Regions from separate parts of the Enterobacter sp. N5-15 genome, predicted to be linked through region 1. Evidence: predicted binding sites of a transcription regulator. Region 1 holds the regulator's gene; each other region holds the start of a gene.
The links. Region 1 encodes LexA, which represses DNA repair genes until DNA is damaged. Its sites were predicted from a motif close to TNCTGTATGTACATACAGNA; they were not measured.
Positions count from the first base shown of each region.

Region 2: the regulator LexA is predicted to act here: its motif matches at 1,386-1,405, upstream of AC2TE5_RS07315 (DNA translocase FtsK 4TM domain-containing protein).
Region 3: the regulator LexA is predicted to act here: its motif matches at 1,137-1,156, upstream of mutH (DNA mismatch repair endonuclease MutH).
Region 4: the regulator LexA is predicted to act here: its motif matches at 1,152-1,171, upstream of umuD (translesion error-prone DNA polymerase V autoproteolytic subunit).

Region 1 covers NZ_CM170150.1:335,921-338,123, reverse strand. The annotation lists gene dinF (MATE family efflux transporter DinF) at 1-519, opposite strand, end outside; gene lexA (transcriptional repressor LexA) at 583-1,191, opposite strand; gene AC2TE5_RS01545 (diacylglycerol kinase) at 1,300-1,668, opposite strand; gene plsB (glycerol-3-phosphate 1-O-acyltransferase PlsB) at 1,823-2,203, shown strand, end outside.
Region 2 covers NZ_CM170150.1:1,561,257-1,563,459, reverse strand. The annotation lists gene AC2TE5_RS07315 (DNA translocase FtsK 4TM domain-containing protein) at 1-1,308, opposite strand, end outside; gene lrp (leucine-responsive transcriptional regulator Lrp) at 1,444-1,938, opposite strand.
Region 3 covers NZ_CM170150.1:3,902,676-3,904,878, forward strand. The annotation lists gene ptsP (phosphoenolpyruvate--protein phosphotransferase) at 1-159, opposite strand, end outside; gene rppH (RNA pyrophosphohydrolase) at 172-702, opposite strand; gene mutH (DNA mismatch repair endonuclease MutH) at 1,386-2,078, shown strand.
Region 4 covers NZ_CM170150.1:2,091,551-2,093,753, reverse strand. The annotation lists gene umuC (translesion error-prone DNA polymerase V subunit UmuC) at 1-715, opposite strand, end outside; gene umuD (translesion error-prone DNA polymerase V autoproteolytic subunit) at 699-1,133, opposite strand; gene AC2TE5_RS09980 (hypothetical protein) at 1,420-1,620, shown strand; gene AC2TE5_RS09975 (aldo/keto reductase family oxidoreductase) at 1,666-2,203, opposite strand, start outside.

The DNA.
Region 1 (2,203 bases):
AATGTTGAGAAGGTTGCCTACCACCAGCAAAATGACCGGCGCGCGTGCGTACTGAACGCCCAGTAGCCACCCCAGCAGAACCAGGTTTGCCAGCGATGCGGGCGCGCTGAGCCAGCGGATTTCAAGGAAACGTCGCGCCTGCGCCAGTACCGCCTCGCTGCCGCCAACAACATGGAGCGCAAGGTCGATAAGAGGCGCACGTAATAAAACGATTAACAGCCCCGCGCCAAGCGCAAGGATCAGCGGCTGCACCAGCGCGCGCGCCAGACGCAGCGGATCTTTTGCACCATAAGCCTGTGCCGTGAGTCCGGTGGTGCTCATGCGCAAAAAGAGCAGCAGCATAAACAGGAAGCTGGTTGCCGTCGCGCCAATCGCCACGCCGCCAAGATAAACAGGCGAATCAAGGTGACCAATAACGGCAGTATCGACCAGACCGAGCAAGGGAACGGTAATATTGGAGAAAATCATCGGCAGAGCAAGACGCCACAATGCCTTATCGGATGCCGTCAGCAGTGACATGAAAAATACCGGGAGTGGAGAATGAAGCAGGCTACAGCGGCGCCATAGCCTGTCAGGAAGAGGTTACAGCCATTCGCCGTTGCGAATGACCCCAACCGCCAGTCCTTCGATAGAGAAGTTGTGTTCGCGGAGATCGACCACAATCGGGGAGAACTCGTTGTTTTCAGGCAGTAGCTGAACGGTGTTCCCCTGTTTTTTCAAACGCTTGACGGTGACTTCATCATCAATGCGTGCGACAACCACCTGGCCGTTACGCACATCCTGCGTTTTGTGCACCGCAAGCAGATCGCCGTCAAGAATGCCGATGTCTTTCATCGACATACCGCTGACGCGCAGCAGGAAATCAGCGCTCGGTTTGAACATGGCTGGATCAACCTGGTAATGGCCTTCAATATGCTGCTGTGCCAGTAAAGGCTCACCGGCAGCAACGCGCCCCACCAGCGGAATGCCCGTCTCTTCTTCCACCAGCAGGCGGATACCACGTGACGCGCCTGAAACAATCTCAATCACGCCCTTACGCGCCAGCGCTTTCAGGTGTTCTTCGGCAGCATTCGGAGAACGGAAGCCCAGACGCTGCGCGATTTCCGCACGCGTGGGTGGCATACCCGTCTGGCCGATATGATCCCGGATGAGATCAAACACCTCTTGCTGCCTGGTCGTTAACGCTTTCATTCCGCCCCCTGGGTGTATATACAGTTATGCTGTGAGTATATACAGTCAAAGGCGATTTTGGAACCAAAAACTGCACAAAAAACCAGGGACTTAATTATTCCTCGAGGCTCATCGGAAATGTGACCAAAGCAGCGTGACCCAGGTGATAACGGCAGTGATAATCGCCAGCAACACGGCAGCAGAGCCCATGTCTTTTGCGCGGCCAGAAAGCTCGTGGAAATCTGAACCAATGCGATCAACAACGGCTTCAATAGCGCTATTAAGAATTTCCACTATCATCACCAGAAGCACGGAACCGATAAGAAGTACGCGGGTAATAGCATCAACATCAAGGAAACAGGCGATGATCACCGCGATGATAGCGGCGACGCCCTCCTGGCGAAAGGCGGCTTCGTTGATCCACGCAGCACGGAACCCTTTCCACGAATAGCCGGCGGCTTTGATGATACGCGTTAACCCAGTGGTATTATTGGCCATTAAAAGAACCTTTTATGAAAAAAAGCGTCAGTAACAGGAGCTGTAGCGCGTTTCGCTACAGCCTGAAGTATGACGGGTAACAACAGAAATTTTGCGCGCTTTCTGTTATCCTTGCGCAGCAATTGCATTATTAACCAGAGGCTTTACATCGTTTATGTCCGGCTGGCCACGAATTTACTACAAATTACTTAATTTACCATTAAGCATCCTGGTAAAAAGCAAGTCTATCCCAGCAGAACCCGCGCTGGAATTAGGGCTCGATACGTCGCGTCCTATTATGTACGTTTTGCCTTATAACTCGAAGGCAGACTTACTGACGCTTCGTGCCCAGTGTCTGGCGCATGACTTACCTGACCCGCTTGAACCGCTTGAAGTTGACGGCACTTTACTGCCGCGCTACGTGTTCATTCACGGCGGGCCGCGCGTGTTTACCTACTACACGCCAAAAGAAGAGTCCATCAAGCTGTTCCATGACTATCTCGACCTGCACCGCAGCAACCCCGATCTGGATGTGCAGATGGTGCCGGTATCGGTG
Region 2 (2,203 bases), 1.2 Mb from region 1:
GATTTCCGGTTCAGGCTGCGGCTCAACATAAGGCTGCGCAGGTTCAACCGGTTCAGGCACATACTCCTGATAAGGTTGGGCCACAGGCTGTTCATAGTGCGGGTAATCTTGCGGTTCATACGCAGGCTGCGGCGGCTGATACGGCTGCTGCCACTGCTCCTGCTGTACAGGAATGTAGCTTTCAGGTTCAGGCGCGATAACGGGCTCCGGCGTGTGAACGCCAGGCGCTGTCTGCCAGTCAACCTGAGGCTGCTGAATAACGGATTCCGGCGGCGAAACCGGCGCGGATGGCATCACGGCGTCGACAGGTGCGGCATACGCCTGCGCAGCGGTCGTCGCGGCGGCGGCGGCTGCAACCGGCTCGGTAACCGAGTGGCCATTTAACAGCGGATCGTATTCGTCGAAGTCACCCGGCGTGGCCCGGCTGCCGGAGAAGAGCACATCGTCAGGATCGACGGCGACACCCGCCGCGCGATACGCCACCTGCTCGTCTTCATCCATGCGTTTACCGGAGAAGAGCGCCGCATCGGTTTTACGGCCCAGCGGGTTGGCAAATTTCTCAGCAACACGCTGGCGACGCGCCAGCGCGCCGCGCAGAATACGCGCTCGACGAGACTCGCGACGCTGCACAGGCGCGTCATCTTCCTCTTCATCTTCGTACTCGTCTTCATCAACCCACGTATCGTCGCGGCGGGTACGGTTGCTGGCGAAGGTCAGAATGGTGAGGATAAAACTGCCAATTTTCTCGGCAATGCTCACCCAGGACCAGCCGGTGAACAACGTCAGCCCGGCCGCCCAGATGCAGAGCAGCGCCAGCGTGCCGCCGCTGCTGTGCAGCATCGGCTGTAGCGCAGAACTGAGTAAGCTGCCAATCACCCCGCCCGAGGCGAAGTACCAGATATCATCCGCATTTATCGCTGCCAGCCCGCACGAGGTGAGGATCAGCGCCAGCGCGCCAATCAGGCGCAGCGACACGGCGAAATAGTCGATGTAATCATCGTTCTGACGATGACGCCACGCAAACCAGCATCCGCCAATGATAATGACGGGAAGGGTGTAGGCCATCACACCGAAAATGAAAAACAGCGTGTCCGCAAGCCAGGCACCGGGAACACCGCCTAAATTATGGATAGGCTCATGCCATGCAGTTTGTGACCAGCTGGGATCTGAGGGGTTGAAACTGAGTAAGGCTGCCATCAGCCAGACGGCAAAAAGGGCAATAACAATCAGCAAAGCCTCGAGGAGACGACGTCCGCTGCTTAGCTTCGATAGTGTGACTTCTTTGTCTTCAGTGTATTCCTGGCTCAAGAAAGGCTCTCCAGGTATCAGGCATATCCTGCCTGTTTGCTAAAACGGACAACAGCGCCGGGACTCCCCGGCACTGTTGCTGTATGGATTAACAGGAGTGTAATCAAACTACGCTGATTTTGCACCTGTTCCGTGTTAGCGCGTCTTAATAACCAGACGATTGCTCTGTTTGACCTCTTCCATCACCACATATGTACGGGTGTCGTTCACGCCCGGCAGACGCAGCAGGGTTTCCCCCAGCAGCTTACGGTAGGCGGACATATCAGGCACACGGGTTTTCAACAGGTAGTCGAAATCACCGGATACCAGGTGACACTCTTGAATTTCTTCAAGTTTTTGTACAGCGGAGTTAAATTGCTCAAACACATCCGGCGCACCACGATTCAGAGTAATCTCAACAAATACCAGAAGTGAGGCATCCAGATAATGCGGGTTCAGCAGAGCCGTATAGCCCTGAATAAAACCCTGTCTTTCCAGTCGGCGCACACGCTCAAGGCACGGCGTCGGGGAAAGTCCCACACGTTTTGAAAGCTCGACGTTGGAAATACGCCCATCCTTTTGCAATTCATTAAGAATGTTACGATCGATACGGTCGAGATCTTTGCCAGGGCGCTTCTTGCTATCTACCATTATTATTGTCTCTCTGTATTCCTTCCCTACTCCTGCCTGGACCCTGTGCACATCACTGTTCAGAGCCTGTACCCGTTAGTCATCACATCGCCTGATTATGTATTAGACGCGATGCGGATTCGGGTTCTGTTGGTAAGAAGACCGTTGCCCGAAGGCAGTCACCGACATCACGTATGGCGTCTGTCCACGCCATGCGTAGATTTCACTGACCCGGTAAAAATGGCATTTACGTGCATGCCTATGCGGCATACGGTTAACGCGGTTT
Region 3 (2,203 bases), 1.3 Mb from region 1:
CATCAGGTAATAGCAGCGCCGATCGTGGTCGGCCAGATACACCGAACAGACCTCGGTCTCCATCGCAAGACAGATGTCAGTGACCAGAATATTCAGCGCCTCGTTCAGACGCGGAGCACTGGCCACCTTCTCGACTATTTCTCGCAAGCGGGTGAGCATGATTTGCGTAGCTTAACCTCTTTTACGTCGCCATGCAGGTGCGCTCTGCGGCTTAGGCGGGATCTCCTGAAGCTGCATTACCACACTTGCAAACTCTTTCATCACCCTACGGTAAACATCGCGTTTAAATGACACGACCTGACGAACAGGATACCAATAGCTCACCCAGCGCCAGCCATCGAACTCCGGCGTACTGCTGGTTTGCATATTGATGTCTGAATCGTTGCCCACCAACTGCAACAGAAACCACTTCTGTTTCTGGCCGATACAAACCGGCTTTGTGTCCCAACGCACCAAACGTTTCGGTAACTTGTAACGCAACCAGTTGCGGGTCGAAGCCAGGATGCGAACATCTTTTCGGCTTAAACCGACCTCTTCAAAAAGCTCCCGGTACATCGCTTGTTCTGGGGACTCTCCTGGATTGATCCCGCCTTGCGGGAACTGCCAGGAGTGCTGACCATATCGCCGGGCCCACATTACCTGGCCCTGACGATTACAAATTACTATTCCTACGTTCGGGCGGTAGCCATCGTCATCAATCACCGGACTACCCCAAACTAAACCTTATATATGAATGATTGTTTCACACTACAGGGAGGCGGTAAACCACTCTCTTACAGGGCTGCAGCCTAATAACATTTGAATAACTCACAAATAAGTGCTGAGTTATAAACAGATGAGAGTCAGTGAAGGGAATTTTATTCACCTTTTCTGTGGATATAGTTGTGAAGAAGTGTCTGATTACCGATGAACAACCTAAAACACCGCCGTGCTCTCTCTTTTACCTGAATTAAATAATGTAATTATTTTCATATAGTTAAATGTATATCCTTCAACACAAAACAGAATAGCGTGACGATCGTCACATCAGGGATCGTGGTGCTGATGAAAGATCGAACAGCGTCGGTTTTATCCACAGATTGTGCCAATAAGTTAGTCACAATTTGTTTGAAAATTCGATTTTCATCGCACGTCAAGGCTGTAAATTGAAACAGTAGTTAGGGTTATGCCCAGTTATCCCATTTTTCTGTGGATAACATGGTGTAAGATCCTGTTCATTGTCAGTGACCAGATTTGAACAACCGGTTTTCTGACTCAGGTGAAACGATTTCAAATCAATAAAAAAATCTATAAATCATAGACATAGAATATTGGTACAGAAATAGTTAAACTCTATCCACAGGGGACAATTTCTTCGTTTATTTTTTAATCAAAAGGTTACCTTCATGCATCCGCTTACACCCTTGCTCTCACCGCCGTCCAGCGAAGGCCGGTTGCTACAGCAGGCACAGCGTCTGGCAGGCTTTTCGCTTGGCGAACTGGCGGCAATGGCAGGGCTTCAGATCCCGAAGGATCTGAAGAGGGATAAAGGCTGGATCGGCATGCTGCTTGAACTTTGGCTGGGCGCCAGCGCAGGGAGCAAACCCGAGCAGGATTTTGCAGCGCTTGGCGTGGAGTTAAAAACCATCCCTGTAGACCGCCAGGGCAAGCCCCTTGAGACCACCTTCGTCTGCGTTGCGCCATTAACCGGCAACACCGGCGTAACGTGGGAAACCAGCCACGTTCGCCACAAGCTGAAGCGCGTGCTGTGGGTACCGGTTGAAGGTGAGCGTCAGATCCCCCTGGCTGAGCGTCGCGTTGGCGCGCCGCTGCTCTGGAGCCCGAACGACGATGAAGAGCATCAGCTGCGGCTGGACTGGGAGGAGCTGATGGACATGATTGTGCTTGGGCAGGTAGAGCGCATCACCGCCCGACATGGAGAAGTATTACAACTGCGCCCGAAAGCGGCCAACAGTAAAGCGCTTACCGAGGCAATCGGCGCGCAGGGCGAGCCGATACTGACGTTGCCGCGCGGTTTTTATCTCAAAAAGAATTTCACCGGCGCACTCCTGGCACGTCATTTCCTGTTAAAAACATAGTTTTTTACTTATTTTGCGAGCTCTCAAACATAATCGACTGCTTTTTAAGATTTTACCGCTTCCTCAAGTCGCCATATCGGGTTAATACTAGATTATGATTTGATACGCGCCAGATGAGGACGATA
Region 4 (2,203 bases), 1.8 Mb from region 1:
ACTCTTCCAGATCAAGACAGGGTTCACCGCGAAGCTCGCGGGCCGTCCGTTCCAGTACCACGTTGAAATGTTTGCGAATGACCCAGGACGACGCTTCCGCCAGCTCCAGCGCCGTGGTAATGCCCATCGCGTTCAGTTTTTTCGTGATGCGCCGCCCTACCCCCCACACCTCCTCTACCGGAACCTTTGCCAGCAGCTTACGCTGCCGCTCGCGGCCTGAGAGATCGACCACGCCGCCCGTGCTGGCCCAGCGTTTCGCCGCATAGTTGGCCAGCTTCGCCAGCGTTTTTGTCGGGGCAATACCGACGCCGACGGTTAAGCCCGTATTTTTAAAGACCTGCGTGCGCATCTGGTGACCGAACGCTTCCAGTGACAGGCAGTGACTGACCCCAGAAACGTTCACGAACGCCTCATCGATGGAGTAAATCTCTATTGCCGGGGCGAGATCGGTCAGCGTCTGCATGACCCGACTGCTGAGATCGGCATACAGCGCATAGTTCGAGCTAAAGACGTAAACCCGCGACGGGTATAGCTTTTCTTTGAATTTAAAATACGGCTCACCCATTTTTATGCCGAACTGCTTTGCCTCCCGCGACAGTGAAATAATGCAGCCGTCGTTATTGGACACCACCACGATGGGTTTCCCCTCCAAATCGGGGCGGAATACCCGCTCGCAGGAGGCATAGAAGCTATTCACATCAACCAGCGCGAACATGTTTATGCGTTTTGAGCGTGTGGGTGACGACGCCGAAGATCTGCAGCTCCTCTTCGGACTGAAAGGTAATCGGCTGATAGCGGGCATTATGCGGCAGAAGTCTCAGAACCGGACGGGTCTGTAGCTCTTTCACAGTAAACTCACCGGCGACCGACGCCACGACGATATCCCCATGTTCGGCATTTAACGAACGATCGACCACCAGCAGATCGCCGTCGCCGATCCCCGCCCCAATCATGGAGTCTCCACTCACCTTGATAAAATAGGTCGCACTGGGGTGCCTTACTGCCAGCCGGTTAAGATCGAGACGATCCTCCACATAATCCTGCGCCGGGCTGGGAAACCCACAGGCAACACGTTCTAAAAATAAAGGTAATTCAATGATTTGTTTTGGTTGATAAGAAAAGAGAGTGTCCATAATGCCTTTCTCGCCAGATACTGTATATAAATACAGTATTACGGATTATGGACAAGGATCAAGGTCATTTCCGGAGGTGAACCCAAACGCGTTGAAGTTTGAGCGGTTTTAATTGAGCAACGTCGCCCGCCGTTAACAGGCCTGACAGTATAAGTCATATAAAAGTCATCTGGTTTATGACTTATAAAAAATAACATCACTATGCACTAACTACATATTGACTTTAAAGTCAGATATAAGCATATTTCACAGCACAAATTAACAAGACTTACTGGAGAATATTTCCATGCCAGCCCGTGACTATCCAGACAAGCGTGTTGCACGCGGTCTGGCAAAGGAGGCCGATCTCAGGATGCTGAGCGCCCGCATCGATCCCGACCTGATGGAGTACATCAGAACCACCGCCTTTGAGACGCGTAAGAGTAAGCAAGAGATTGTGGCGGAAGCGTTAGCGCTCCACAGACAGAAAAGTCAGACAGGACCCTAAGCGCGCAAAGCCGGGGGCCCCCTTCGGGCTTTGCGCATATCACGTTTAATCTAACAGCGAATTCAGCGTTTCCAGTGCTTCAGGCGGTAACTTCAGATCCGCCGCCGCGAGGTTTTGCCGCAGATGCGCCACGGACGAGGTGCCCGGGATCAGCAGAATATTCGGGGAACGCTGCAGCAGCCATGCCAGCGCTACCTGCATTGGCGTGGCGCCCAGTGAATCCGCGACGGCTTTCAGCCCGGAAGATTGCAGTGGCGTAAAGCCGCCCAGCGGGAAGAACGGCACATACGCAATCCCCTGCTGTGCCAGCAGATCCACCAGCGCGTCATCCACCCGGTTCACAATGTTGTACATGTTCTGCACGCACACCACCGGGACCATCTTCTGCGCTTCCGCGACCTGGGTGGCCGTGACGTTGCTCAGGCCAATATGCCGCACCAGCCCCTGCTGCTGTAATTCGGCCAGGGTGGAGAGCGGTTCAGCAATCGATCCTTCCGCCGGCCCGTGTGCGCTAAACATGATCCGCAGATTCACCACGTCCAGCACGTCCAACTGCAGATTACGCAGGTTGTCATGCACCGCC